DNA from 2 places in the Actinomyces slackii genome. Region 2 is predicted to be linked to the other one. Evidence: riboswitches for the same ligand, from Rfam matches in the RefSeq annotation. Region 2 holds a riboswitch; the other holds the start of a gene.
The links. Region 2 has a riboswitch for ZMP and ZTP ahead of purH (bifunctional phosphoribosylaminoimidazolecarboxamide formyltransferase/IMP cyclohydrolase). Riboswitches for the same ligand answer to the same signal wherever they lie in the genome.
Positions count from the first base shown of each region.

Region 1: it holds a riboswitch for ZMP and ZTP, as region 2 does, so the genes downstream of both, glyA (serine hydroxymethyltransferase) here and purH (bifunctional phosphoribosylaminoimidazolecarboxamide formyltransferase/IMP cyclohydrolase) in region 2, are expected to answer to the same signal.

Region 1 covers NZ_LR134363.1:1,415,531-1,430,278, reverse strand. Annotated here, with positions in the region: gene EL266_RS05950 (ABC transporter permease) at 1-502, shown strand, start outside; gene EL266_RS05945 (exodeoxyribonuclease III) at 584-1,402, opposite strand; gene EL266_RS05940 (acylphosphatase) at 1,472-1,771, shown strand; gene EL266_RS05935 (hypothetical protein) at 1,781-2,092, shown strand; gene EL266_RS05930 (bifunctional methylenetetrahydrofolate dehydrogenase/methenyltetrahydrofolate cyclohydrolase) at 2,212-3,120, opposite strand; gene glyA (serine hydroxymethyltransferase) at 3,117-4,415, opposite strand; ZMP/ZTP riboswitch at 4,465-4,552, opposite strand; gene EL266_RS05920 (VOC family protein) at 4,769-5,782, opposite strand; gene EL266_RS05915 (CobW family GTP-binding protein) at 5,814-6,944, opposite strand; gene rpmB (50S ribosomal protein L28) at 6,995-7,231, shown strand; gene rpmG (50S ribosomal protein L33) at 7,228-7,398, shown strand; gene rpsN (30S ribosomal protein S14) at 7,398-7,703, shown strand; gene EL266_RS05895 (type B 50S ribosomal protein L31) at 7,714-7,959, shown strand; gene ykgO (type B 50S ribosomal protein L36) at 8,082-8,204, shown strand; gene purU (formyltetrahydrofolate deformylase) at 8,322-9,173, shown strand; gene EL266_RS05880 (beta-class carbonic anhydrase) at 9,197-9,712, shown strand; gene EL266_RS05875 (DinB family protein) at 9,764-10,315, shown strand; gene yicI (alpha-xylosidase) at 10,348-12,609, opposite strand; gene EL266_RS05865 (carbohydrate ABC transporter permease) at 12,758-13,657, opposite strand; gene EL266_RS05860 (carbohydrate ABC transporter permease) at 13,659-14,591, opposite strand; gene EL266_RS05855 (ABC transporter substrate-binding protein) at 14,595-14,748, opposite strand, start outside.
Region 2 covers NZ_LR134363.1:1,583,476-1,598,223, forward strand. Annotated here, with positions in the region: gene EL266_RS06585 (sugar phosphate isomerase/epimerase family protein) at 1-782, shown strand, start outside; gene EL266_RS06590 (MFS transporter) at 816-2,078, shown strand; gene EL266_RS06595 (6-phosphofructokinase) at 2,159-4,468, opposite strand; gene sucC (ADP-forming succinate--CoA ligase subunit beta) at 4,784-6,019, shown strand; gene sucD (succinate--CoA ligase subunit alpha) at 6,023-6,961, shown strand; gene EL266_RS06610 (cell division protein PerM) at 6,958-8,562, shown strand; gene purN (phosphoribosylglycinamide formyltransferase) at 8,555-9,151, shown strand; ZMP/ZTP riboswitch at 9,198-9,286, shown strand; gene purH (bifunctional phosphoribosylaminoimidazolecarboxamide formyltransferase/IMP cyclohydrolase) at 9,376-11,124, shown strand; gene EL266_RS06625 (DUF3017 domain-containing protein) at 11,216-11,509, shown strand; partial or broken gene EL266_RS06630 (cation:dicarboxylate symporter family transporter) at 11,631-12,500, shown strand; gene EL266_RS06635 (IS3 family transposase) at 12,539-13,423, opposite strand; gene EL266_RS06640 (transposase) at 13,420-13,704, opposite strand; partial or broken gene EL266_RS06645 (cation:dicarboxylate symporter family transporter) at 13,773-14,225, shown strand; gene cydC (thiol reductant ABC exporter subunit CydC) at 14,574-14,748, opposite strand, start outside.

The DNA of each region.
Region 1 (14,748 bases), 170 kb from region 2:
GCGCACCCTGGTGCGCAATGACTTCGATGCCGAGTTCGGCGCGGGCTCTGCCCAAGTCCGCTCCAACCTGCAGGGAGCCGGGGCCGGCAACCAGGGCGACACCTTCATCAGGGTGGTCACCGCTGCTGGCATCTTCGTCATGCTCCTGGGGGCCCTGTCCCTGGTCAACATCTCTCTGGTCACGGTGCGCCAGCGCATCCATGAGATCGGCGTGCGACGATCCTTCGGCGCCACGAGCCAGCGGATCTTCTTCTCCATCATGCTCGAGTCCGTGGTCGCCACGGTCATCGCCGGCCTGGTGGGCATCGCCCTGGCCATCGTGGCGATGAGGTACGTCCCACTGGTGGCCATCCTGGGGGCCGAGCCCCTTGTGCGCCCGCCCTTCCCGATGACGGCCGCCCTCATCGGCCTGATCTCGGCGGCCGGCGTGGGATCCCTGGCCGGCATCGTCCCGGCCATCGTGGCGGTGCGCATCCGCCCCATCGACGCGATCCGCTACTGAGCCTCCTCCACGCCGAGACGGCGGCGCGCCGGGCATCCTGCCCGGCGCGCAGCCGTCTCGGCGTGGAGGTGGATCCGCCGGTCAGTCGTACTCGACGACCAGGGGGGCGTGATCCGACCAGCGCGAGGCGTAGTCGGCCGCCCGGTCCACGGTCGCGCTCATGGGGCGCAGCCCCGGGGTGGCCACCTGGTAGTCGATGCGCCATCCCGCGTCATTGTCGAAGGCCTTGCCGCGCTGGGACCACCACGTGTAGGGACCCTGGGCCTCAGGGCCGGCCAGCTCGCGGGCGACGTCCACCCAGCCCGAGGCGAACCAGGACTCCAGGTGGGCGATCTCCTCATCCATGACCCCGGCGATCTTGTTGTGGTTGGGCTTCCAGTTCTTGATGTCCTTCTCCGAGCGCACCACGTTGAGATCGCCGGCCATGATGACCTGCTGGCCGCCGTCGCGAGAGGCGGTCAGGAGATCGGCCATGCGGGCGTCGACCAGGTCCAGGTGGGCGTACTTCTGGTCCATCTTCTCGGTGCCCAGCTGCCCGGAGTGCAGGTAGGCGGAGATGACGGTCAGCGAGGACCCGTCCGCCAGGGACAGGTCGACCTCCAGCCAGCGCCCGGAGTCGACGTCGGGCTCGGGGGTCCCAGGGGCGGCGATGCCCTGGCGCACGGCGCCGATGGAGGCCGGGCCGCCCTCGCGCACGGCCACGCTCACCCCGGCGCGGCCCTTGATGCGGCAGGGCCAGGTCACGGCGGTGTACCCGGGGAGAAGGCCCGCGGCGATGGCCTCATCGGCGCGGACCTCCTGGAGGAGGAGGACATCGGGGGCGCTGGAGGCGATCCACTCCCCCATCCCCTTGCGGGCGGCGGCACGGATGCCGTTGACATTGACAGTGGCGATACGCATGCCCCCAGCCTACGGGCGCGGGGCGGGCAGGGCCTGTTGCCAGGGCCGGCGACCTGGGACCATGGGGTCATGAGCCAGAGCGATCCTGCCCGCATCCGCACGATCCACGCCATTGTCTCGGGCCGCGTCCAGGGCGTGGGATTCCGCTACGAGTGCGCCAACCACGCCCAGGGCCTGGGCCTGGTCGGCGAGGTCCGCAACCTGCCCGACGGCGATGTCGAGGTCATGGCCCAGGGCCCGGCCGACGACGTCTCCCGCCTCGTGGCCTGGCTCTACCACGGCCCCGACTGGGCCCGGGTTCGAGGAGTGCGGGTGAGCGAGATGCGCGCCGGGAGCCTGTCGGGGCGCCGCTTCGAGATCACCTACTGAGGGCCGGACGTGAGCGGCGAGGGGCTGAGGCAGGACGCGCCGGCAGCGGTGGACGGCACCGGTGACACCGAGGGCATCGGGGACACCGGGGGCACGGCCCAGCGGTCCTGGAGCCGCATGTGGTGGGGGATCGCCCTGATGATCGTGGCGGCCTGCCTGCCCCCGGCGGCCCAGCTCGGGGCGTTGTCGCGGATCTCGACCCTCCTGTGGCTGGCCTCCATGCCCCTGTGCCTGGCCGGGGCGGTGCTGGCCGGCCAGGGCATCATCGCCCTGCGCGCCCAGCGCCGCGCCGCCGAGGAGCGCGAGGCCGGCCTGCTGTGATCCACTGAGCCGGTGCTCGGCCGGCTGCGGGCGGGCGCTCTCGCCGCCGGCGGGCCAGGGCCCGGGGCGGCTCAGAGTGAGCGCCCCGAGCACTGCGCCCGGGCACAGCGCGAGCGGGCTCAGGCGCGGATGCCGGTGGCCCTCTCCGCGGCCTCGACGACATTGGCCAGGAGCAGGGCCCTGGTCATGGGCCCCACCCCGCCGGGGTTCGGGGAGAGCCAGGAGGCCACCTCATCGACGCCGTCGGCCACATCCCCCGCGATCCGGGCCTTGCCGGTGTCGGGATCCACCACGCGCGAGACTCCCACATCCAGCACGACGGCGCCGGGTGCCACCATCTCCGCGGTGATGATGCCGGGGCTGCCGGCCGCGGAGATGACGATATCCGCGCGCCGGACATGCCCGGCGAGGTCGGCGGTGCCGGTGTGGCAGACGTCCACGGTGGCGTTGACCTCCTTGCGCCCCAGGAGCAGGCCGATGGAGCGGCCCACCGTCACCCCTCGGCCCACCACGCAGACATTCGCGCCTGCCAGGTCGATGCCGTGACGGGTCATGAGCTCGATGCAGCCCCGCGGGGTGCAGGGCAGCGGGGAGTCGATCGGGCCCGAGCCGCGCAGGACCAGCCGCCCCAGGTTGGTGGGGTGCAGGCCGTCGGCGTCCTTGTCCGGGTCGATCCGCTCTAGGACGGCGCTGGCGTCCACGCCGGCGGGCAGCGGCAGCTGGACGATGTAGCCGGTGCAGGCCGGATCGGCGTTGAGGCGGTCGATGGCGGCGACGACCTCGGCCTGGGTGGCGCTGGCGGGCAGGTCCTCGCGGATGGAGGTGATGCCCACCTCGGTGCAGTCGGTGTGCTTGCCGGCCACGTAGCGCACCGATCCAGGGTCCTCGCCCACCAGGATTGTTCCCAGGCCGGGTCTCACGCCCCGCTCGCCCAGGGCCCTGACCCGCTGGGCCAGCTCGGCCTTGATGGCGGCCGCCGTGGCGGTGCCGTCCAGGACCTGTGCGCTGCCCGCCCAGGGCGCCCTCACTGGGCCAGCCCCTCGTAGAGGGGGAAGGCGCCGGTCAGGGCCTCGACGCGCCCGCGCAGACCGGCCAGGAGCTCCTCGTCGGCGCTGCCCGCGGCGCCGTGGATGAGGGCGGTGGCGATGATGTCGGCGACCTCGGTGAACTCCGCGGCGCCGAATCCGCGGGTGGCCAGGGCCGGGGTGCCGATGCGCAGGCCCGAGGTCACGCGCGGGGGGCGCGGGTCGAAGGGCACCGCGTTGCGGTTGACGGTGATCCCCGCGGCGTGCAGGAGGTCCTCGGCCTGCTGGCCGTCCAGGGCCGAGTCGACCAGGTCGACCAGCACCAGGTGGACATCGGTGCCCCCGGTGACGAGCTTGACGCCGGCGGCGCGCACGTCCTCGGCCAGGAGCCGCTCGGCGATGAGGCGGGCGCCCTGGAGGGTGCGGGCCTGGCGCTCGGCGAACTCCTGGGTGCCCGCCAGCTTCATGGCCACGGCCTTGGCGGCGATGACATGCATGAGGGGGCCGCCCTGCTGCCCGGGGAAGACCGCGGAGTTGAGCTTCTTGCCCCACTGCTCGGCCCGGTTGGACAGGAGCATGCCCGAGCGGGGCCCGCCCAGGGTCTTGTGGACGGTGGTGGACACGACATCGGCGTGGGGCACGGGACTGGGGTGCAGGCCCGCGGCCACGAGCCCGGCGAAGTGGGCCATGTCCACCCACAGGGCGGCGCCGACCTCATCGGCGATGGCGCGGAAGGCCTCGAAGTCCATGTGGCGCGGGTAGGCCGACCATCCGGCGATGATGACCGTGGGCCGCTCGCGCAGGGCGGCCTCGCGCACCTGCTCCATCTCGATGCGGTGGGTGGTCTCATCGACCCCGTAGGCGGTGGCGCGGTAGTTCTTGCCGGAGAAGTTGATCTTCATGCCGTGCGTCAGGTGCCCGCCGTGGGCCAGGGACAGGCCCAGGATGGTGTCCCCGGGGGTGGCCAGGGCGTGCAGGACCGCGGCGTTGGCCTGGGCGCCGGAGTGCGGCTGGACATTGGCGTACTCGGCGCCGAAGACGGCCTTGGCGCGCTCGATGGCCAGGGACTCGGCGACGTCGACCACCTCGCAGCCTCCGTAGTAGCGGCGGCCGGGGTAGCCCTCGGCGTACTTGTTGGTCAGCACCGAGCCCTGGCACTCCAGGACGGCCCGGGGCACGAAGTTCTCCGAGGCGATCATCTCCAGGGTCCCGCGCTGGCGGGCCAGCTCTCCGGTGAGGACCTCGGCGATCTCGGGGTCGAGCTCGACCAGGGGCTGGTTCATGGCATCAGCGGTCATATATGTCCTCCGTGGGTGGGGCGCGCACGGTGCGCGCAGGGGGCGGGCGATCCGCGGCCCAGGCGGGCGACCCCGGAGTCTGCTGTTCATGCCGCTCCCCGGTGGTGATCCACCCGGCGCCAGTCGCGACGGGCACAAGCCTAGCGCGCCAGGCGACGCAGCGCCCGTGGGGCGCCTCCGCCTGGCGTGAAGGCGTGGTGCTCGGCCTGGCCGACGACGCCTCCCCCGCCGGGTCGGACTACTGAGCCGGCCACCGGATCAGCCGATGATCCGCGGAGCCGGGCCCTGGGCCAACCGCGAGCGCCCCGAGCCCGGCTCCGCCCGCTGGGGCCCTCAGCGGAGGTCAGCGGAGGTCAGCGGAAGTCCGAGAGCGTGGGCTTGGTCATGGCGGCCATGGTCTGCCAGGCCCCGGGCCGGCCGATGAGCTCGGTCATGTTCTCCGGGGTGATCGTCCAGGAGATGCCGAATCGGTCCTTGAGCCAGCCGCAGGCCTCGGCCTCGGGGACCGCCGAGAGCCCCTCCCACAGCAGATCGACCTGCTCCTGGGTGGCGCACTGGATGGTCAGGGAGACCCCCATGGAGAAGGTGAAGGGGTGGAGCACGCCGGAGTCCATGAGGGTCAGCTCCTGCCCGGCCAGGCGGATGAAGCCCTGCAGGAGGGCGGGCTCCTGCCCGGGCTGGGCGGGGTAGAAGGACATCTCACCGATTCCCGAGTCCCCGAAGGCCCGGTCGAAGAGCTCGACGTACTGGCGGGCGGCCACCCCCGCCTGCCCCTGGCTGTGGGGGAACATGAGCGCGGGGATGACCTCCACGCCGCGGTGCGCGCGCTGGGGCGCGCGCCCGTCCGGCGGCGCGATGCCCTGACCCGGGCCGAGCTCACTGGCGGTCGCCGCCCTGCCCACCGAGCCCACCAGCAGCTGCCAGCTCACCCCGTAGCGATCCTCCACCCAGCCGAAGCGCTCGGAGAAGGGATAGGCCCCCACCGGCATGAGGGCCCGCCCGCCCTCGATGAGGCACTGCCACAGGGAGTCCAGGCGGGCCGCGGGGTCGGGGCAGTAGTCGGGGTCGATGACGACCATGAGGGAGATGGAGGGATTGGGCCGGTTCTGCGGGCCGGCGTTGATGGCGCTGAGCTCCAGCCCCGCCAGGCGGAAGCGGATCTCCAGGACCTGCCCGGCCATCGCCTCCTGACCGGGCCCCAGATCGTGATCCGGGTAGTGGGAGGTGGCCAGGACGCCGGTGCCCCCGCGGGCCTGCTCGTCGTCGGCCAGGGCCTCGGCGAAGGCCCGGACGTAGAACTCCACGGCCTGGGGCGCGCTGCGGTCGAACCACAGGGCGGGGACCACGCGCTGGATCTGCTCGCTCATGGCCTCAACCTACAGGCCGGCCCGCGCGCCCTCACTGCTCGGCCTGGCCGAACCAATCCCCCAGGCCGTCGTCGACGCCGATCCAGGCCAGGGCGCCGGGCATCTCCTCGGGGCGCAGCAGCACCTGCTCGAAGGCCGCGCGCACCTGGTCGCGCACCTGCGGCTCCCCCACGCCGGTGACCACGAGATGACAGCGGGGCTCGACCAGCGGCTCGCTCTGCGCCTGCCCGGCCGCGGGGACCTCCTTCCAGGCCCCGGCATCCCCGACGCTGACCGCCCCGCCCGCCACCTCCCAGGCGCATACCCGCCCGGGCCTGCTGGGAAGCCAGAAGCAGCCCCGGGCGCACAGCCCCGATCCGGCCAGGTCGGCCACGAGCTCGCGCAGGCGCCCGGGATGGAAGGGGAGGGAGGCGCTCAGGTCCAGGGTCCACACCCCGTGATCACCGGGGCCGCCCCAGGCCTGGGTGGTGGCGGGGTGGACCCGGCGGATCGCCTCGGGGGCATCATGGTCGATGGACAGGAGGCACTCCAGGATCGGGGCGCTCAGGCCCGGGAGCAGGAGAGTCTCATGGGGCCGCAGGTGCTCGATGAGATCAGCCCCGACCCCGGCGGTGTCATGCCCCAGGGACAGTACGACGTCGGCGTAGCCGAGGTTGACCATGTGAATCTCCCCGGTGCAGCGCTCGTCGCCGGGATAGGAGGCCAGTCCGGCGTCGGCCAGCAGCCTGTGCTCCAGGAGCTCGTCATGCGCGACGGCGGCATCCAGGACGTGGGCCACCGCCGCCAGGCGCACCCCGGGGGCCAGGTCGGCGAGCTCGGCCGCCAGGCGGGGAAGGAGGTGGACCAGCTCGATGGCCGGCGGCAGGAGGACCACGGTGGCGCCCTCGGGCTCCTGCTCGGCGCGGTCCTGGGCCACGGCGATGAGCACCTCGCGCAGGGAGCAGGTCTGGCAGTGGCCGGGCATGGGCACATCCAGGATCTCCGGGTCCTGCCCCAGGGCCTGCTGGCAGCTCAGGCGCACCACGCCGCGCTCCGCCAGGTCGGGATGCAGGGTGGCGGTCATGACCATGGCCTCCTGGCCGGACAGGGCCAGATCGACCAGGCCGAGCAGCCCCGGGTCCAGGGCGCTGATGAGGGACAGTCGATGGGCGACGTCGGGCACGGGACCTCCACAGTTGACGGGAACCAGAATCATTCTCAATAATGCATGCCATGACCACCTACTGCCAAGTCACAGGGGCCCGACCGGTCTTCGGCCGCTCGGTCTCCCACTCGCATCGCCGCAGCTCGCGGCGCTGGAGCCCCAACCTCCAGCGCAGGCGCTACTGGGTCCCCTCCCTGGGGCGCACCGTGCGCCTGACCGTCTCGACCAAGGGGATGAAGATCATCGACCGCCAGGGCATCGACGTCGTCGTGGCCCGCATGCTCGCCCGGGGGGAGAGGCTGTGAGCACCCGTGCCAAGGACCTGCGCCCCATCATCAAGCTGGTCTCGACCGCCGGCACCGGGCACACCTACGTCACCCGCAAGAACCGCCGCAACACCCCCGACCGCCTGGTGCTGCGCAAGTACGACCCGGTGGTGCGCCGGCACGTGGAGTACAAGGAGTCCCGCTGATGGCCAAGACATCCAAGATCGCCGCCCAAGCCCGCCGCCAGGCCATCGTGGCCCGCTACGCCCAGCGCCGCGCCGAGCTCAAGGCCGCCAGCGTCAACCCCCACCTTCCCCTTGCCGAGCGCAGTGCCGCCATGGCCGCCCTGCACGCCCTGCCCCGCGACGCCTCCCCCACCCGGCTGCGCCGGCGCGACGCCGTGGACGGCCGGCCCCGCGGGCACATCCGCCTCACCGGCACCTCCCGGGTCCGCTTCCGGGAGATGGCGCTTCGCGGCGAGCTGCCCGGCATCGTGAAGTCCTCGTGGTGAGGGCAGCGTCATGAAACCCGGCATCCACCCCGCCTACGCGCCCATCGTCTTTCGCGACCGCTCCGCCGGCTTCGCCTTCCTGACCCGATCGACCCTGACCTCCGACCAGACCATCGAGTGGGAGGACGGGCGGGTCTACCCCGTGGTGGACGTGGAGGTCTCCAGTGCCTCCCACCCCTTCTGGACCGGCCAGGGACGGATCCTGGACACGGCCGGACGCGTGGAGAAGTTCCGCCGCCGCTACGGCCTGGAGTAGGCCGCCCCGCCCGGGCGCCCCCGCGGGGCCCGGGCGCCCGCCGCCCCGGGGCACCGCGGCCCGGCTGCCCCTGGCACCGGTCCCCGGGGCAGTCCACCCACCATCACAAGAGCAGGAGACCCATGAAGGTTCGCGCATCCATCCGATCCCTTGCCAAGCAGCCCGGCTCCAAGGTCGTGCGCCGCAGGGGCCACACCTACGTCATCAACAAGAAGAACCCCCGCTTCAAGGCCCGCCAGGGCTGACCCGTGGCCCGGGAGCCGCGGCCGCCCTCAGCGCAGCCTGTCGCGAGGGCGGCCGACCGGCGGCTGCCTGGCGGACGGCTGCTCCTCGGGGGCGAGCCCTGCCGCTACCCTGCACCCATGTCCGACTCAACCCATCTGGTCCTGTCCCTGTCCTGCCCCGACAAGCCCGGCATCGTCCACGCCGTCACCGGGGCGCTGGCCCGCCGCGGCGGGAACATCACCGAGTCCAAGCAGTTCGGGGACAGCGACACCGGGCTGTTCTTCATGCGCGTCCAGGTCGAGACCACCGTGCCGCGCCTGGAGCTGGAGAAGGACCTGGAGGCCCTGGCCGGCGACTACGCCATGGAGTGGAGCCTCGATGAGGTGGGCCGCCCCATGCGCACCCTCATCATGGTCTCCAAGGAGGGGCACTGCCTGACCGACCTGCTCTTCCGCGCCCGCAGCCAAGGCCTGCCCATCGATGTGGCCGGGGTGGTCGGCAACCACGAGGACCTGCGCGCCGTGGCGGAGTTCTACGGCGCGCCCTTCCACTGCATCCCCGTGACCCGCGAGACCAAGGAGGCCGCCGAGGCCGAGCTGATGGCCCTGGTGGAGTCCCTGGGGGTCGAGCTGGTGGTCCTGGCGCGCTACATGCAGATCCTCTCCCCCGCCCTGTGCGAGCGCCTGCACGGCGGGGTCATCAACATCCACCACTCCTTCCTGCCCTCCTTCAAGGGGGCGCGCCCCTACGCCCAGGCGCATGAGCGCGGGGTCAAGCTCATCGGTGCCACCGCCCACTACGTGACGGCCGATCTCGATGAGGGCCCCATCATCGAGCAGGACGTCACCCGCGTGGCCCATGAGGACTCCGTGGCGGCGCTGCGGGCCAAGGGCCAGGATGTCGAGCGGCGCGTGCTGGCCCAGGCGGTGCGCTGGCACACCGAGCACCGGGTGCTCATGAACGGCCACCGCACGGTGGTCTTCGCCTGAGTCGGCCCAAGCGCAGGAGAGCCATGGTGAACCACTCCTCCCCTCTTGGGCCGGGCGTGAGCGAGGCGCTGTCGCGGGCAGCGACCGTCGAGCCGAGCATTGCGCGGCCGGCAGGGCCGCGCCTGGCGGTCCTGGCCTGCCAGGACCGCCGCATGGACGTCATGAGGATCCTCGGGCTCAGCGCCGGTGAGGCCTATGTGATCCGCAATGCCGGCGGGATCCTCGATGATGGCGCGCGCCGTTCCCTGGCGATCTCGCAGCACGCGCTGGGCGTCACCGAGATCATCGTCATGCATCACACGGACTGCGGGATGTCGCGGATCGAGGACGAGGCCTTCCTGGCGCTGCTCGAGCAGCGCACGGGGGCCAGGCCCACCTGGTCGCCCGGCGGCTTCGCGGGGCGCAGCGCCGAGGAGCATCTGCGCGATGTCCTGGCCGATCTGGCGGCGGACCCGTTCATCCCGGACGGGGCCGGCGCCCACGGACTGCTCTACGACGTCGCCACCGGGGCCATCAGCAGCCTCGACACCGTATCCTGACCGCACACGCAGCGCGTTGGGCGCAGCAGCGATGGGACAAGGAGGCTGTTCATGAGCGGTATCGGGGACACAGAGGCTCAGGCACTGCGCAAGGTTCTCATCGATGCCCTGGGGCGCTCGCGCGAGCGCCTGGACCGGGCGCTGGAGGGCGTGAGTGCCGAGCAGGCCAATGCCCGGCCGGTGGATGGGCTCGCACCGCGGATCGACTCGCTCACCTGGCTCGCCTGGCACACTGCCCGAGCGATCGACCTGCAGATCGCGCCGTTAGCGGGCCGCGAGCCGGAGTGGACGGCGGGCGGCCATTCCACGCGATTCGACCTGCCCCTGCCCGATGACACCGAGGACTGGCGGCACACGCCCGAGGAGTCTGCGCAGGTGGAAGTGCGCGACCTGTCGGTGCTGACGGCCTATCTCGACGCCGTCTACTCCAGCGCCACCGGCTTCCTGGAGTCGCTGGATCCAGCGCGCCTTGATGAGGTGATCGACAGGGAATGGGAGCCGCCCGTGACGCTCGGTGTGCGCCTGGTATCGATCATCGACGACGCATCCCAGCACTCCGGCCAGGCCATCTACGCCCGCCGACTCCTCGGCCTGCCCGGATAGCCCTGTGGACCGCCCCGCTCAGAGGCAAGGCCCTACTGCGAGTCACCCGGGGGCGAGGCAGGAACAAGCCGGCCGTCCACCTCGAGCGACCACGGGCCACGGGCACCATCGGCCTGGGCGCTTACTCGACCATCCGCGCAGCTCACGTGGAACGTGGCGGCCTGGAAGCCGTCGTGCGCCGGCACCACCACCTCCCGCTCATCCCCATCGGCAAGGCAGAAGCAGCGCAGCGTGAGGTCGGCGGCCCAGTCGGCCTGCGGGTCGGCGGTCGCCCCCGTCACCGGCACCACGCTGCCCTGACGCACGTACAGGGGCAGGGAGTCCAGACCGTGACGCTCATGCACCCAGCGCGGCCCGATCACGGTGCTCCCGTCCCACCAGGAGGTCCAGGTGCCCTCGGGCAGGTAGACGTCCACCTCACCATCGGCATCCATGACCGGCGCCACCAGCAGGCTGTCCCCGAGCATGTACTGGGTGTCGACGTCGCGCGCGCCGGGATCGTCGGGGAACTCCAGGAACATCGACCGCATCATGGGCGTTCCCGTCGCGTGGGCCTCGCCGGCCAGCCGGTACAAGTAGGGCATGAGCGAGAGCCGCAGGGTGATGAAGCGGCGGGCTACCTCGACCGCCTCCTCATCGAAGGCCCAAGGCACGCGCACTGAGCTCGAGCCGTGCAGCCGTGCGTGGGAGGATAGCAGCCCGAAGGCCAGCCAGCGCTTGAACACCTCGGGATCCGGAGTCCCCTCGAAGCCGCCGATGTCGTGGCTCCAGTACGCGAACCCGGAGGAGGTCAGCGACAGTCCCCCGCGCAGGGTCTCCCCCAGTGAGGCGTAGGTCGACTCGTTGTCCCCGCCCCAGTGCACCGGGAACTGCTGGCCGCCCGCGGTGGCCGAGCGGGCGAAGACGATCGCCTCGCCCTCCCCACGGCGCTCCCGCAGCAGGTCGAAGACGGTGCGGTTGTACAGGTGCGTGTAGTAGTTGTGCATCTTCTCCGGGTCGGAGCCATCGTGCCAGGCGATGTCGGTCACCGGGATCCGCTCACCGAAGTCCGTCTTGAAGCAGTCCACGCCCGCATCCAGCAGGGCGGCGAGCTTGCCCCGGTACCACGCGACTGCTTCCGGATTGGTGAAGTCCACCAGGGCCATGCCCGCCTGCCACAGGTCGGTCTGCCACACGTCGCCGCTCGTGGTGCGCACCAGGTAGCCACGGGCGAGGCCCTCCTCGAACAGGGCCGAGCGCTGGGCGATATAGGGGTTGATCCACACGCACACGCGCAGCCCCCGCTCCTTGATGCGGGCCAGCATTCCCGCCGGGTCGGGGAAGGTGTGCGGATCCCACACGAAGTCGCACCAGTGGAAGCCGCGCATCCAGAACGTGTCGAAGTGGAAGACGCTCAGCGGCAGGTCGCGCTGGGCCATCCCATCGATGAAGGACATGACCGTGCGCTCGTCATAGTCAGTGGTGAAGGAGGTGGTTAGCCACAGTCCGAAGGACCAGGTGGGCACCATGGGGGCGCGACCGGTCAGGGCCGTGTAGCGGCGCAGCACATCCTTGGGGGTCGGGCCGTCGATGAGGTAGTAGGTGAGCCGCTCCCCCTCGACGGAGAACTGGGTGCGGGTGACGACCTCGCTGCCAACCTCGAAGGAGACCCCGCCGGTCTCGGCGACGAACACCCCGTAGCCGGCAGTGGTCAGGTAGAAGGGAATGCCCTTGTAGGCCTGATCAGAGGCAGTACCGCCGTCCTCATTCCAGATGTCCACCCGCTGCCCGTTCTTGGTGAAGGCCCCGAAGCGCTCCCCCAGCCCGTAGACCCGTTCCCCGGGCCGCAGAGCGAGCTGCTCGCGCATGTAGGTGGTGCCGTCAGGGCCGACGATATGGGCCAAAGCACGAGGCAGGCTCGCCGTCAGCGCCCGGCCGCCGGAGGTGAACTCGGCCCTCCAGTCGGCGCCCTCCCGCAATGTCACCGCCAGTGACCCGGCGCGCAGGGTGACGCCCGCATCCGTGCGCTCAACCTCGCCCCGGTAGTCGGATGGCACGTTGACGGCGAAGTGCGGGCCGCGGTCGCGCCGGCCCCGATGGTGGACGGCCTCTACCTTGATGACACCGTCGGCGACGGCGGTGAAGGCGACGGAGATGAGGCCGACGTTGAGGGTGTCGCCACGTGTGGCGACGGGACGGACGGGGGCGTGGGCGTGGACGGCGCCGGCGGGATCGACCGTGAGGTCGAGCAGGCCGCGGGCCTTGTGCACGGCATGGCCCTGGCGATCGAGCCAGTAGCCGTTGGAGAATTTCATGCGGGCTCCTTGATGATGAGTCGAGTGGCGGGCACGAGTGAACACCGGTGGTGGGGCCTCTCCGAGCCGAGTGCGGCAGGGGCGACGGCGATGAGCCTCGGCCCCAAGGACTGCGGACCGCGCAGCGCCGACCGGCCGCGGCGAGGGGTCACTTCACCGCCCCGGCGGTCACTCCCCGGGTCAACGTGCGCTGGAAGAACAGGAAGAACAGGAAGGTCGGGATGAGCGACACCAGTGCGCCGGCGTTGAGGGTGGGCACGTCGAGCATGCGATCACCCTGCAGACTGGACAGAGCGATCGGCACCGTCTGGTTGTCATTGCTGGTGAGCATGACCAGCGGCATGAAGAACTCGTTCCAGGTCCAGATGAAGAAGAAGATCATGAGAACGCTCAGGGTGGGCCGCACGATCGGGTAGACCACCTTCCACAGGATCTGCCAGCGGCTGGCACCGTCGAGCTCGGCCGCCTCCAGCAGGGCGCGCGGGAAGGTGCCCAGGACGGAGGCCAGCAGGTAGGTGCCGAAGGCCGACTGGATGACCGTGAAGATGATGACGATCGACCAGGGGTTGTCCGTGAGGCCGACGCGCTGCGCCATGGTGAACAGAGGGTAGATGAGCCCCTCCTGCGGCAGCATATTGGCGATCATGAGCACAGCGACGATCCAGGCCCGTCCCCGAACCCGCCCCACGCCGATGGCATAGGCGTTGAGCAGGGACAGCAGGGCCCCGGCCACGGCCACGAGCGCGGAGGTCCACACCGAGTTCCACAGTTTGACGGGGAAGTTGACCCGCTGCCAGAAGTAGGCCAGGCCGTCGGTGTAGATCTCCTGGGGCAACGACAGCGGGCTGCCACCGGAGTAGTCGGCCGGGGACTTGAAGGCGTTGATGACCATGAGCAGGAACGGGGAGATCATGAACAGGGCGAACAGGCCGACGACGGCGAGCACCAGCCACCGGCCCGCCCCGCGGTGGAAGCGGTCCTTGCGCCGACCCGAGGGCGCAGCGCCGGCTGAAGCCGTCGATGGTTGTGCGGACATACGCGTGGTCATATCAGCGGCCCTCCTCATCACGGCGCTCGCTGCGATTCTGGAAGATCTGGATGACACCCGCGATCACGATGATGACCACCGTGAGCACGGTCGAGATCGCAGCGCCATAGCCGACCTTGGACTTGTCGAAGAAGTTGAGATACGAGTAGTAGCTCGGCACCAGGGTGGAGCTCTCAGGACCGCCGCGGGTGAGCACATAGATGGGCGCGAAGACCTTGAGGGCCGCGATGGTGCAGGTGAGCACGATGACAAAGGTCTCCGGCCGAATCTGCGGGACGGTGATGGCCCGGAATCGGGCCATCCAGCCCGCGCCGTCGAGCTCGGCGGCCTCGTACAGCTCCGGATCCACCCGTTGGAGAGCGGACATGAAGATGACGGTGGGGTAGCCGATCTGGATCCAGATGAGCACGAACATGACCGAGGGCAGCGCCGTCGACGTGGATCCCAGCCAGTTCGGCGGATCCGTCACGCCGATGCTCCGCAGAACGGTGTTGACAGCGCCCGTCTGCGAGTTGAGGATCCAGTTCCACACAATGCCCGCCACGGAGATCGGCAGGATCTGCGGCAAGTAGTACATCGCGCGCAGCGCCGCCGCGGTGCGCGAGTTGAAGTGCTTGCCGATGTAGTCGAACAGCACAGCGGCCAGCACCAGACCGATGAGGGTCGGGATGATGACCATGGCGACGATCATCGCCATCGAGTTGCTGAAGGAGGCCCAGAACTTGTCATCCTCAAGCAACTCGGCGTAGTTGTCCAGGCCGATGAAGCGCATGGGCGACATTCCGCCCTTCCACCGGTGGAGGGAGTACCAGACGTTGAGTACCAGTGGTACCAGGATGATGACGGTGAAGGCGATGGCCCCGGGGAGCAGATACGGCAGGTAGGCCAGCGACCGGGACCTGCGTCGCGCTGACCGGCTGCGTCCGTTGCTCACTGCTCAGTCCTCGACGACGATCTCGGCCTTGCCCTCCTCATAGGCGGCCTTCAGATCGGCGAGGACCTGCTCGCCGGACTTGGAGCCGTTGATGAGGGACTGCATGGCGGAGGTGATCTGGTCGTAGAAGCCGGCCACCGGCCAGTCGGGGTAGAAG
Region 2 (14,748 bases):
AGTACCTGGAGACCGGGCCCCACGGCTACTTCCCGACCGACCCGGCCGTCCTGGCCCGGGAGACCGCGGCCCGAGGCCTGACGGTTGTGGCGGGGACCCAGGGCGGCCCCCTGCACCACCGCGAGGACTGGCCCGCCACCGAGAAGGGGATCCGCGACGTCGCCGCCCTTGTCAGCGAGCTCGGGGCGAAGCACCTGGTCTACCTGCCCACCCCCTACATCGACTACAAGACCTCTGAGCAGGTCGAGCCGCGCACCATCGACGAGGAGGACTGGGCGGTCTACATGGAGGGGCTCAACCATGTGGGCGCCCTCCTGCGCGAGGACTACGGCATGACCCTCCAGGTTCACCCCCACGGGGACACCTACATCGAGTCCGCCGAGCAGATCGCCCGCGCCCTGGCGGACACCGACCCCGACCTGGTCTCCCTGTGCCTGGACACCGGCCACGTCGTCTACGGCGGCGGCGACCCCCTGAAGATCATCCGCGACCACGGCGAGCGGATCGGTTTTGTCCACATCAAGGCCATGGACCCCCAGGTTCTGGCAGAGACCCGCCGCAACGGGTGGTCCTTCGCCCAGGCCGTGGCCCACGGGGTCTCGGTGACCCCTCCCCAGGGCCAGCCCGAGATGCGGGCGCTCATCGACGCCCTGGCGGGGCTGGGCAAGGACCTCAACGTCGTCGTCGAGCAGGACCTCTACCCGGTCGACCCGGCCTTCCCCCTGCCCAATGCGATCGCCACGCGGCGCTACCTGGCGCAGTGCAACCTGGGCACCCTGTGAGCCGGCGCTGAGGCGGGGGAGTAGGGTCTGCCTGTGCGCCCCCAGCCCACTCGCCCCGTCTCACGCCCCCTGACCTTCACCGCCACCAGGCGCGCCAGCTACGCCGGATTCGTGGTCCAGGCCATCGTCAACAACCTGGCGCCCCTGCTGTTCATCGCCTTCCACACGCGGCTGGGTCTGGGCGTGGCCCAACTGGGAGCCCTGGCCTCACTGAACTTCGCCGTTCAGCTCGTCACCGACCTGGCCGCCATCCGGGTCATCGACCGCGTCGGCTACCGGCGCCCCATGCTGGTGGCGCACGCCGCCGCCACCGCGGGCCTGGTGCTGCTGGCCCTCCTGCCCCAGGTCATGGACCCCATGTGGGGCCTGGCGGTCGCGGTCAGCGTCTACGCCGTCGGCGGCGGACTGCTGGAGGTGTTGGTCAGTCCCGTCGTCGAGCACCTGCCCTCGCCGGCCGAGGGCAAGGCCTCGGCCATGGCGCTGCTGCACTCCTTCTACTGCTGGGGGCAGCTGGCCGTCGTCATGCTGAGCACCGGCGCCCTGGCGCTGATCGGCCTGGGCGCCTGGCCGGTGCTGCCACTCATCTGGGCGCTGGTGCCGGCGGTCAATGGCCTGGTCTTCGCCCGGGTGCCCTTCCCCGAGACGGTCGGGGAGGAGTCGCGCACGCCGCTTCGCCGCCTGGCGGGGAGCCCGGTCTTCCTGGCGGCGCTCGTCCTCATGGTCACCGGCGGGGCGGCCGAGCTGACCATGGCGCAGTGGTCCTCCTTCTTCGCCGAGTCGGCCACGGGCGTGCCCAAGGAGATCGGAGACCTCATGGGCCCCGGGCTCTTCGCCCTGCTCATGGGCCTGGGGCGCATGGCCTATGGGCTGGCGGGCGAGCGGGTCGACCTGCGGGTGGCCCTGGCAGTCTCCAGCGCGGGCGCGGTGATCTGCTACCTGGTGGCGGCCACCGCCTGGCATCCGGTGGTCAGCCTGCTGGGCTGCGCGATGACGGGACTGTGCATCAGCCTGCTGTGGCCGGGGACGATCTCCCTGACCGCTGCACGATTCCCCGCCGGCGGCGCCGCCATGTTCGCGGTCCTGGCTCTGGCCGGCGACGGCGGGGCGACCGTGGGGCCCGCCCTGGCCGGGCGCCTGGCGGGCCTGGCCGAGGCGGGCGGGCCGCTGTCCGCCGTGGCGGCGGCGCTGCCCGACGACGGCGGCACGGGCCTTCGCGCCGCGCTCATGGTCTGCGCGGGCATCCCCCTGGTCTTCACCCTGACGGTGCTGGCGCTCAGGCAGCCCCGCCGCCCCTGACTCCGCCAATTTGCGTGAGTTCGTACTTTTCCGGGCCCGGAAAAGTACGAACTCACGCAAATTGGCGGAGTCACGGAGGGTTAGCCGGCGGCGGCCTGGTCGACGGCCTGGCCGAAGTCCGGGACCGCCTCCAGCGGCAGCACCCCGACGTCCTGGCTGACCAGGTCGACGGCGTCGCGCATGCCCAGCCACCACTGGTGACGGGGGCGGCGGTTATCCCGGTCCAACTCGTCGTTCATGCGCTCCAGGAGGCTGTGGGAGACCTTGCCGCCCACCAGCCCCACATAGGAGGCGCCGTCGCCCCGGCCCTCCAGGTCCGCGGCGAGCAGGTCCAGGGCGTGGGCCACCAGCTTGGTGGCCATGATCCGGTCGAAGGCGGTGGGGTTGCCGCCCTGCTGGAGATGCCCGATCACGGCCTCCCGCACGTCGTAGAGCCCCCGGCCCTCCTCGGCGAAGATATGCGCCAGGACGTCAGTGGTGTAGTGCTCCGAGGCCCGCTCGTTGCGCACCACCAGGTAGAGGCTGCGGCCCGAGCGGAAGGACTCCACCATCCGCTCGGAGTCGGCCGCCAGGGTGGACAGCCGGATGCCGTCCTCGTGGAGGTAGACCTTCTCAGCACCGGTGGCAATGCCCGAGATGAGCGAGAGGTACCCGCACTTGCGGCCCATCATCTCGGCCACGAAGCAGCGGTGGGAGGCCGCCGCGGAGAGCTTGATGGCGTCGAGGGCCGCCACCGCGTTGTTCAGCGCCGTGTCCGCCCCGATGCTCAACTCCGAGCCCGGCAGGTTGTTGTCGATGGAGGCCGGGACGCACACGATCGGGATGCGGAAGGCGGGGTAGCGATCCCGCTCGGTGACCAGGCGGTGAGCGCTCAGGTAGGCGTTGAACCCGCCGATGATGAGCAGGGCGTCGATCTCGTGCTTCTCGATCTCCCTGCCCAGGGCGTAGAGCTGCTCGATCTCGGGGATCTCCCGGCGCGTCCCCAGGGCGGCGCCGCCGTCGCCCACCCAGCCCTCGACGTCGGCCCAGGTCAGCTCGCGCACCTCGCCGTCCAGCAGCCCGGGGAAGCCGCCGTGGACGCCCAGCATCGTGAAGCCGTGATCGATGCCCAGGCGCACGGCGGCGCGCGCCGCCGTGTTCATGCCCGGGGCCAGGCCGCCGGCGTGAAGGATCGCCACCCGCTTGCGCCTGGCGCCGTCCGGGCCGCGGCTGGGGTCGTGATCGGGCAGCGGGGGGATGGACATGGTCTCGAAGATGGTGAGCATCTGCTCGAAGCTGCCGCCGCGGGCCTTGACCGCCGCCAGGTAGTCCTGCGCCGCCACCAGATCCTTGACCGCGCGGGTCGCCTCCACCTGCTTCATCATGGGCAGGCGTCGGATCCGGTTGTGGCGCTCGGCGATGATGACCGGCTCGGCCTCGGGCTCCATGGTGATGACCTCACGGGCCGCGGCGCAGCCCAGCAGCGTGGACATCCAGCGGTCGTAGGCGCTGGGCCGGCCACCGCGCTGGACATGGCCCAGGATGGTCACTCGCGCCGACTCGCCCAGGCGGTCGGACAGGACCTGCTTGACGTCGTCGGCCGTGATGCGGTTCCCGGCCCGGTCAGTGGCCCCCTCGGCCACGATGACCATGGACTCGCGCCGCCCCGCCTCGCGGCCCTCCTTGAGCCTGAGGCACATGTCCTCCTCCCAGTTGCGGCCCGGGGGAAGCTCGGGGACCAGCACGTAGTCGCATCCCCCGGCCATGGCTGCCATGAGCGCCAGGTAGCCGCAGTGGCGGCCCATGACCTCCACGACGAAGGTGCGCTGATGGGAGGCCGCGGTTGAGGAGATGTCGTCGATGGCCTCCAGGATGCGGTGCAGGGCCGAGTCGGTGCCGATGGTCATGTCGGCGCCCACCAGGTCGTTGTCGATGGAGCCGACGATCCCGGTGACCATGAGCTCGGGGTGGGCCTGGGCCGTCTCAGCCGGGATGTCGCCGCCCTCCACCAGCTCCTCGAGCAGGGAGGGCCAGTTCTTGCGGAACTCGTTGGTGCCGGTCAGGGAGCCGTCCCCGCCGATGACCACGAGCCGGTCGATGCCGTGGGCCAGCAGGTGGCGGGCGGCCGCCAGCTGCCCGGCGCGCTCGCGGAACTCCGCGGAGCGGGCGGTGCCGATGATGGTTCCCCCGCGCTGGAGGATCGAGCTGACGGAGTCCCAGGCCAGCGGGCGGATGGCGTCCCCGCCGGCGACGGCGCCGGCCCAGCCCTCCATGACCGCGTAGGGCTTGGCGCCCAAGCGCAGGGCGGTGCGCACCACGCCGCGCACGGCCGCGTTCATGCCCTGGGCGTCGCCCCCAGAGGTCAGGACTCCGATCTTGAGCGGGGAGGGGGATGGGACGACGGCGGTCATGGGGCATCCTTCCGGGCGGGCATCAGTGCTCAGGTCCTATTGTGCCCCCATCCGCGCGGCCGGGGACCCTGCTTAGCGCCGGCCGACGACGTCGACGCAGCGGCCCATGCGCTGCCGGTAGGCCGCGGGCCTGCCTGCGCAGCACAGCATCATGATGCGGCCATCAGGCGACGAGCACCCAGCTGCGCGCCGACTCGCAGTCCCCATCGTCCCGCCGCGCGCGGCGCTGGAACGTTAGGCTCATACAGGGTGCGTGCCGGCCAGTGCTGGCCCGCGGCGCAGACAGTCACCAACCACGTCCCGGGAGGACGAGCGATGGATCTCTACGAGTATCAGGCCAGGGAGCTCTTCCGCTCCCACGGTGTGCCCGTCCTCAGGGGCGGGACCGCGACCACGCCTGACCAGGCCGAGGCCGAGGCCGCCAGCCTGCTGCAGGCCGGCGCCGGCCTCCTCGTGGTCAAGGCCCAGGTCAAGACCGGGGGTCGCGGCAAGGCCGGCGGCGTCAAGCTCGCCCGCAGCGCCGCCGAGGCCCGCCAGCACGCCGAGGCGATCCTGGGCATGGACATCAAGGGCCACACGGTGCGCACCGTCCTGATCTCCGAGGGCGCGGACATCGCCGAGGAGTACTACGTCTCCATCCTCCTGGACCGCGCCGAGCGCCAGTACCTGGCCATGTGCTCGCGCGAGGGCGGCGTGGACATCGAGACCCTGGCCAAGGAGCGCCCCGAGGCCCTGGCCCGCATCGGCGTCGACCCCCTGGAGGGCCTGACCCCGCAGGTCGCCCAGCGCATCGTCCAGGCCGCCGGCTTCGAGCCGGGCGCCACCGCCGACGCCGTGGCCGCGGTCATCGAGCAGCTGTGGGGCGTCTTCACCGACGAGGACGCCACCCTGGTGGAGGTCAACCCCCTGGTCCTGGCCGAGGACGGCCGCATCCTGGCCCTGGACGGCAAGGTCACCCTGGATGACAACGCCCGCTTCCGCCACCCCGAGCACGAGGCCCTGGTCGACGCCGAGGCCGACGACCCCCTGGAGGCCCGGGCCAAGGCCGCCGGCCTGAACTACGTTCGCCTGGAGGGGCAGGTCGGTGTCCTGGGCAACGGAGCCGGCCTGGTCATGTCCACCCTGGATGTGGTGGCCGGCGCGGGCCAGGCCCATGGGGGGATGCGGCCCGCCAACTTCCTGGATCTGGGGGGCGGGTCCTCGGCCGAGGTCATGGCCACCGGCCTGGAGGTCGTGGCCTCCGACCCCCAGGTGCGCACCATCCTGGTCAACGTCTTCGGCGGCATCACCTCCTGCGACACCGTCGCCCAGGGCATCGTCTCCGCCGTGGAGTCGTTGGGCGGCCTGCCCAAGCCCGTGGTGGTGCGCCTGGACGGCAACAACGCCGACCTCGCCCACCGGATTCTCGCCGAGGCCGCCATCGAGGGCGTGACCGTCGCCCAGACCATGGACGGGGCCGCCGACACCGTGACCGCCATCGCCGAGCGGATCGGCTCGGCGGAGCCGAAGGCCGAGCGTCCCACCACCGACACCCCCGCCCAGGAGGCCTGAGCCATGAGCATCTTCCTGACCGAGTCCGACCGCGTCATCGTCCAGGGCATGACCGGCTCCGAGGGCCGCAAGCACACCCGCCGCATGATCAGCGCCGGCACCCGGATCGTCGCCGGGGTCAACCCGCGCAAGGCCGGCACCACCGTGGCCTTCGAGGTCGAGCCCACGGGTCCCGGGGCGGCGGCGGTGAGCGCCGGCACCGTCGAGGTCCCGGTCCACGGCACCGTGGCGGAGGCCAGGCAGGCCACGGGCGCCGAGGTCTCGGTCGTCTTCGTGCCCCCCGCCTTCGCCAAGGGCGCCGTCATCGAGGCGGTTGACGCCGGGATGCGGCTGGTTGTCGTCATCACCGAGGGCATCCCGGTGGCCGACGCCACCGAGTTCCGCGCCTACGCCGCAGCCAAGGGCACCCGGATCATCGGCCCCAACTGCCCGGGCATCATCTCCCCGGGACGCTCCAATGTGGGCATCACCCCGCCCGACATCACCGGCCCCGGGCCCATCGGCCTGGTCTCCAAGTCGGGCACTCTGACCTACCAGCTCATGCACGAGCTCTCCGACCTGGGCTTCACCACCTGCATCGGCATCGGCGGGGACCCCGTGGTCGGCACCACCCATATCGATGCCCTCCAGGCCTTCGAGGCCGACCCCGACACCCGCCTGGTGGTCATGATCGGCGAGATCGGGGGCGACGCCGAGGAGCGCGCCGCCGCCTACATCCGCGAGCACATGACCACCCCGGTGGTCGGCTACGTCGCCGGATTCACCGCCCCCGAGGGCAAGACCATGGGGCATGCCGGCGCCATCGTCTCCGGCTCGGCGGGAACCGCCGAGGCCAAGAAGGAGGCCCTGGAGGCCGCAGGCGTCAAGGTGGGCCGCACCCCCAGCCAGACGGCCCAGATCGCCCGAGAGCTCTACGGGCTCACCACCGGCGGGGCCGCGTGATCCTGGATCGGCTGCGCCCCGCCGACTGGGCGTGGGCACTGCGAGCGGGCCTGGAGTCCGTCGGCCTGGGCTGGCTGCTGGTCGTGCTGACCACCGTGGCGGTCGCGCTGTCGTCCTCCGGCCTCGACGCCGCAGCGGCCCTGGGGGTGGGCGACGGCCTGCGCACCGGGACCGCCCTGTGGAGCCTGGGATTCGGCGGCAGGATGGGGCAGGCCTTTGGGCCGGACGGCGCCCTGGGGCTGCCCCTGCTGGGGCTGACCGCCCTGCAGGCGGTGTGGACCTGGAACTGCGTGCGCCGCGCCCGGCCCACCACGATCGCCTCGGGGGCGTGGATCGTGGCCTCCTCGGCGGCCACCGCCGTCCTGGCCTGCCTGACCGGCCCCGCCTGGGCGCAGGTGTGGCCCGCGGTGGCGGGGATCGCCGCGCTGACCGCGGCCGTGGTGGCCCTCAGGCTGCGCCGCGAGGGCGTGCGGCACCCGGTCTTGACGCGCCTGTGGCAGGCCCGACCCCACTGGGTCAGCCCGGGCCTGTCCCTGGCCCGAGGCGCCACCCGAGCCCTGGGCATCCTCACCGCCCTGGTCCTCATCGCCGCGATCATCGGGGGAGCGGGGAGGGTCTCCCATCTGCACGACTCAGTGGCCGGGGGCGGGATCATGGCCTCCCTGGGGCTGATCGCCCTGCAGGCCGGCTGGCTGCCAACGGCAGCGGTCTGGGCATGCTCCTGGCTGGTGGGGGCGGGCTTCGCCGTGGGCCACGACAGCGTCTTCGCCCCGGACCGGGTGGTGCCCGGCCCGGTTCCCGGCCTGCCGCTGCTGGGGCTCCTGCCCACTACCCCCATGGGCACGGCCGGCATCTATCTGCCGCTGGTCGTCACCGCCGGGGCGATGGTGGCCGCCTGGAGGCGCCGCCGGGTCCTCTACGCCTTGAGGGTCCGCCATGCGGTGGCCGCCGCCCTCCTGGCCTCAGCGGTCGTCGCCCTGGGGATGGGCGCGCTGTGCCTGGCGGCCTCCGGACCGGTGGGGCCGGGGCGCATGGCCACCACCGGGCCCCAGCTCGGCTACGCCGTCCTGTTCGTCTTCCTGGAGGTCGCCGCAGGGCTGGGCGCGATCGCGGTCCTGTCCCACCCCTACACGCTGTCCCTGGCCTCCGGGGCCGCCAGCGGAGCCAGGTCGCGCATGGAGGAGTCGGTGGAGACCGCCGTCGAATCCGCCCGGGAGCGCCGGGCCTCCCGCGGTGCCGCCGCAGCGCAGCCGGCACCCGGCGGTGATGAGGACGACGGCGATGACGGCTACGACGGCGATCCTCACGACAGCGGCCACGACGCCCCTGAGCGCAGCCCTGACCCCGCCCCGCGCCCGGCCCGGCCCGCGCCGCCCCGACCCGCACGCGCGTCGGGATCCCCCTCAGCGCGTGGAGGGGACCGCAGGGACGAGGAGGCGGGGGAGGCGACCGACCGCATCGAGACCGTGCCCGCCCCGCGGCGGGGCACCGCCCCGTGGAGCGACTGGCGCCGCCAGGCCGCCCGCGCCGAGGGCCCGACCAGCACCCGGGGCGCCGAGCCCGGGAAGAGCGCAGGAAGCACAGGTGATGACGATGACTGAGACCATGCGGAGCCCTGCGAGCCTGGTGGTGCTCGTCTCGGGGACAGGCTCCAACCTGGTCGCCCTCCTGCGGGCCTGCCAGGACCCCGCGTACGGCGCGCGTGTGGCGGGCGTCGTCGCCGACAAGCCCTGCCAGGGCATCGAGCATGCGCGCGCCGCCGGCGTGCCCGCCGCAGTCGTGGCCATGGAGGACTACGCCGCGCGCGCCAACTGGGATGAGGCCCTGGCCCTTGCCGTGGGGGAGCACGACCCCGACCTGGTGGTCTGCGCCGGCTTCATGCGCATCCTGGGCCCCGGGTTCCTCAACCGGTTCCCCGGCAGGATCATCAACACCCATCCCTCCCTCCTGCCGGACTTCCCCGGCGCCCACGCCGTCCGCGACGCCCTGGCGGCGGGCGCCACCCGAGCGGGGGCCACGGTGTTCTGGGTCGATGAGGGCGTGGACACCGGAGCCCACATCGCCCAGGTGGAGGTCCCCGTCCTGCCCGACGACGACGAGGCCAGCCTGACCGAGCGCATCAAGGCCGCTGAGACCCCCCAGCTCATCGAGACCATCTCGCGCCTGGTCCGCCAGGAGGACCGCGCCTGACGCCCGGGCCCGCTGGGGCGCATCATCGCCCACCACCCCCTAGACTGATCCCGGCCGCAACTGGCGAGGGTGGGCCACCACCGGGGAGCGGCAGGACAACCACGTGAGGGGACGTCGCCCGCCTGGGCGTCCCGCGACCCCGGCCTCTCCAGGAGCATCTTGTGACCAGCCACTCCTCCCAGCAGCCCACTGCGACTCCCGCCTCGACCACCGCTGCGGCCCCGGTGCCCACGGCTCATGTGCCCACCGATGGTCTGATCAACCCCGACCGCCTGCCCCTGCGCCGAGCCCTGGTCTCCGTCTATGACAAGACCGGTCTGACCGAGCTGGCCTCCGCCCTGGTGGGCGCCGGGGTGGAGATCCTGTCCACCGGCTCGACGGCCGCCACCATCGCCGCCGCGGGTCTGCCGGTCACCGCGGTGGAGGAGGTCACGGACTTCCCCGAGTGCCTCGAGGGCCGGGTCAAGACCCTCCACCCCGCCATCCACGCCGGCATCCTGGCCGACCGCCGCAAGCCCGAGCACCTGGCCCAGCTCGACTCCCTGGGCCTGGCCCCCATCGACCTGGTGGTGGTCAACCTCTACCCCTTCACCGCCACCGTCGCCTCAGGGGCCCCCTTCGACGCCTGCGTCGAGCAGATCGACATCGGCGGCCCCGCCATGCTGCGCGCCGCCGCCAAGAACCACCCGGGGGTCGCCGTCGTCACCGACCCCGCCGCCTACGGGGAGGTCGCCACCGCCCTGGAGCAGGGCGGCTTCACCCTCGATGAGCGCAGGTCCCTGGCGGCGGCGGCCTACGCCCACACCGCCGCCTACGATGCCGCCGTGGCCACATGGATGGCCCGGCAGGTCGAGGCCGACCGGGTGGACCTGGCAGCCTCTGACCCGGGTGAGTCCGCGGGCCCGGAGGCGCCACCGGCCTACGTCGGCGCCGGCTACCAGCGCCTGGCCGCCCTGCGATATGGCGAGAACCCCCACCAGGGCGCGGCCGTCTACACCGCGCCGGGCACCATCGGGGGAGTGGCCAGTGCCCGCCAGCTCAGTGGCAAGGCCATGAGCTACAACAACTACACGGACACCGATGCGGCGCTGCGGGCCGCCCACGACCATGGCGAGCAGGCCTGCGTGGCCATCATCAAGCATGCCAACCCCTGCGGCGTGGCCGTCAGCGCCAGCGGCGATGTCGCCGAGGCCCACCGCAAGGCCCACGCCTGCGATCCCGTCTCCGCCTTCGGCGGCGTCATCGCCACCAATGTGACCGTCACCGCCGCCATGGCCCGTCAGATCGCCCCCATCTTCACCGAGGTGGTCGCCGCCCCGGCCTTCGAGGAGGAGGCGGTGGAGATCCTGCGCGCCAAGAAGAACCTGCGCCTGCTCGTCGTCGAGGCGCCGGCGCGCCAGGGCTGGGAGATCAAGCCGATCTCCGGGGGCGCCGTTGTCCAGGAGCGCGACACCTACCAGGCCGGCGATGACGACCCCACCACCTGGACCCTGGCCGCCGGGCCCGCCGCCGACGAGGCGACCCTGGCCGACCTCGCCTTCGCCTGGCGCGCCGTGCGCGCGGTGAAGTCCAATGCCATCCTGCTGGCCCGCGACGGCGCGACCGTCGGCGTGGGCATGGGGCAGGTCAACCGGGTCGACTCCTGCCGCCTGGCCGTCGAGCGCGCCAACACCCTGGGGGCGCGTGCCACAGGGGACGCCGCAGCTTCGGCTTCAGAACCGGCCTCGGGCGCCGTGGGCGGGGCGGATGCCGCCGAGATCCTCCAGGAGGCCCCTCCGCAGCGCGCCGCCGGCGCCGTGGCGGCCTCCGACGCCTTCTTCCCCTTCGCCGACGGCCTCCAGGTGCTCATCGATGCGGGGGTGCGCGCCGTGGTCCAGCCGGGCGGCTCCATTCGCGATGAGGAGGTCATCGCCGCCGCCCAGGCCGCCGGGGTCACCATGTACCTCACCGGCGCCCGCCACTTCTCCCACTGAGGCCCTCTCCGTGCGGCCGGGGCGCAGTCCTGTGATCTGCGGCGGATCCTGCCTGGAGGGGCGCCGGCCAGGGCGCGGTTAGACTGCGGGGGTGAGCCAGGAGCACGAACCGACGGACCGATTGCGCCGCTATCGCACCATGGCCGTCGCCGCGGTGTTCCTGGGACTGGCCCTCGTTCCCGCCCTGGCCCTGCTCGGGCAGGGGCGCGCGGCGGTCCTGTGGCTGGCCGTGGGCATCCTGGCCCTGTCCATGGTCCGGCTCCAGCGCCCCAACGGGTCCTGGATCGCCGCCCGAGGCCGGGGCTTCGACGTCGCCTTCGGCGTGGCCCTGGCCATCATCATCTTCCTCCTGGCGCCCTACGCCAACCTGCCCGCCATGCAGTGAGCCCCGGACGACGTGTCCGCAGGCCGGGCCCGGCGCGCTGATTCCGCGGGAATATGGCAGTCTGCCCCACGTCTCATGGCGCCCTTCCCCGGCGCCCCTCACGATATGGAAGGCATCTGCAATGTCACAGGCCACCGAGCGGCGCCCCGGCGAGGCGCCTCGCATCCCCGGCGGCATCCTGCCATGGGTGATCACAGCCATCGTTCTGGCCCTGGCGCTCGGCTCGATCCGCATTGGCGACACTCACCTCATCCCCGCGCCGGTGGGCAATGTGTTCGCCACCTTCTCGGGACTGTTCAGCCAGTTCCTGTCCTTCTCGATCCCGCTGATCATCATCGGCCTGGTCACCCCGGCCATCGCCGAGCTCGGCCGTGGGGCGGGCAGGTGGCTGGCCATCACCGCCGCCATGGCCTACGGCTCGACGCTCTTCGCCGGTTTCATCACCTACCTGGTGTGCGCCCAGGTCCTTCCCCGCTTCCTGAGCCAGGGGTCCTTGCGCGATGTCGAGGAGCCCCAGAGCGCGCTGACGAACTACTTCACCACCGTGGAGATGCCCCCGGCCATGGAGGTGATGACCGCGCTGCTGCTGTCCTTCCTCCTGGGCGTCGGGCTGTCCCTGGTGCCCCGCGGCGTGCTGCGCAAGGGCGCGATCGAGTTCCGCGCCATCATCACCGGCCTCATCGAGAGGATCATCGTCCCGCTGCTGCCGCTGCACATCTTCGGCATCTTCCTCAACCTCACCTACACCGGTGAGGCCTGGGACATCATGCGCACCCTGCTGAAGGTGGTCGTGGTGGTCCTCGTCCTGGAGGTGGTCATCCTGGCGGTCCAGTACCTGGTGGCGGGCGCCATCTCCGGCAAGAACCCGATCACCGCCATGGTGACGATGCTGCCGGCCTACTTCACGGCCCTGGGCACCTCCTCCTCGGCGGCGACCATCCCGGTGACCCTGGGTCAGGTCAAGAAGAACGGCGTGTCCGACGCGGTGGCTGGACTGCTGGGTGTTTTTCGGACTGTGTGTTGTGTTGGTCAGGCTGCCTTCTTGTGGTCCAGGAGCTCGCGCTCCACCTCGTTAGGAGTGCGATATCCCAGAGAAGAATGCAGCCGGGTGTGATTGTAGACCAGCTCGATCCATGAGGCAATATCATTCATGGCCTTGCCCCGTGTGGGATACACCATCCGGTGCACCCTCTCATTCTTGAGCGTGGCATTGAAGGACTCCGCCCACGCATTGTCCCAGCACACCCCGGTCCTGCCCACCGACAAGCGAATACCATAGGCGCCCAGGTGCTCAGCGAATTTCTGACAGGTGTACTGCGACCCCCGGTCGGAGTGAAAGATCGTCGTTCCTGTCACCGGCGGGCAGTTGCGCACCGCCATATCAATAGCCTGGCAGACAAGCTCAGTGCGCATGTGATCAGCCATCGCATAGCCCACGACCTTCTTCGTGGCGCAGTCCAGGACGGTGGCCAGGTAGACGAATCCCACCCAGGTGCGGATATAGGTGATGTCCCCGACCCACTTGGTTCCTGGCGCCGTGGCGGTGAAGTCGCGCTCCACCAGGTCTGGCCACTCCTTCAGGTCGGCCGCCGGGGTGGTGGTGCGAGTCCTTCGGCGAGGCTGAGCGGCCACCAGGCCGCGCTCGCGCATGATGGAGCGCACGGTGTCATGGTGCGCCACCACGCCTCTGCGCCCCAGACGGGCGGTAATCCTGCGGTACCCGTAGGTGCCGTCCGAGGCCTCGAACTCGGCCTTGATCAGGGCCGTCAGCTCTTCCCTTCTCATTGAGGTCGCCGATTGTGGCCGGTCCCGCCAGGAGTAGTAGCCCGAACGGGAGACCTTCGACCACCGGCACATCGAGACGATCGGGTAGTTGCCTTCCTCGCGATTGATGAGCGCATACTTGTGACTCACCGCTGTTCCTTCGCGAAGAAGGCCGCCGCTTTTTTCAGGAACTCGTTCTCCTGCTGCAGCTCGCGGACCTGTTTCCTCAGGCGGGCTACCTCCTCGGCTTCGGCAACCGCTTCTCTTTCCTCAGCGCTGCCGTGCTCCTTCCTGTGCTTCGCGACCCAGTTGCCCACCGTCTGGGGCACCAACTCGTAGGAAGCGGCCACCGACGCGATCGACCGTTCCTTCTCGATCACCTCGCGCACCACTTGTTCCTTGAACTCATCAGAGTACTTTGCCCTTGACATGGCTCCATCCTATCGAATCAAAGGAGGATGAAAATCCTCCCCTGTCCGAGAAACACCACTCACCCCAGGCCTCCTTCACCGTGCCCCTGTGCGCCACCATCCACCTGGCCGGCTCGACCTCCAAGATCTTCGCCTTCGCCTTCGCCATCGCGCTGTCCCAGGGCATCGAGATCTCCGCCGCGCAGTGGGTGGGCTTCATCTTCATGCTGGGCATCACCATGGTGGCGGCCCCGGGCGTTCCCGGTGGGGCCATCATGGCCGCCACCGGACTGCTGTCCTCCATGCTCGGCTTCAACGAGGACCAGGTGGCCCTCATGATCGCCACCTACATCGCCCTGGACTCCTTCGGCACTGCCACGAATGTCACCGGCGACGGCGCCATCGCCCTCATCGTCGACCGCATGGCCGGAGGGCGCATCGGGGACGAGGCCGAGCCCGCGAATATCCGCAGGCTCGCCTTCGACGGCATGGCCTACCTGCACGGCGTCAGCATCGAGGGCGTGGTCAGCCCTGAGGACCTCGACAAGGGGAACGACCGGCCTCAGCAGGGGCGCCGGGGCGCGGCCCGCCGGCCCTCACGGTCCCGCCTTGGGCGCCAGGGCGCGCGTGCGCGCCGCCAGCATCGGGGTCACGACCAGGTCCGAGCTCACGACCAGGCCTGAGCAGCAGGGGCAGCGCAGGGCGGCAGTCTCGGCCACGAGATCCCATCCCGCGCTCATCGGCGACCGCCCGGCGCCAGCCGTGGAGCCCGGCTCCGCGACAGGCACCGGGCGGTCGTGTGCGCAAGGGCCGACACTTCCTCGTTGCCATGAAGGAAAAGCGGGCGGTCGTGCGCGCCAGGGCCTTGGGGGCAGGCTCCCTTCCCCGGCTCAGTCCCGGGCCGCCAGGGCGCGCAGAGGGCCGTCGGCCTCAAGGAGATCCGCCGGTCGCCCCGACTGGACCACCTGTCCGCCGTCCAGGACGACGACGTGATCGGCCTGGTCCAGCCACTGCACCCGGTGGGTGATCTCGATGATCGTGGCCCCCTCCAGGTAGTCGCGCACC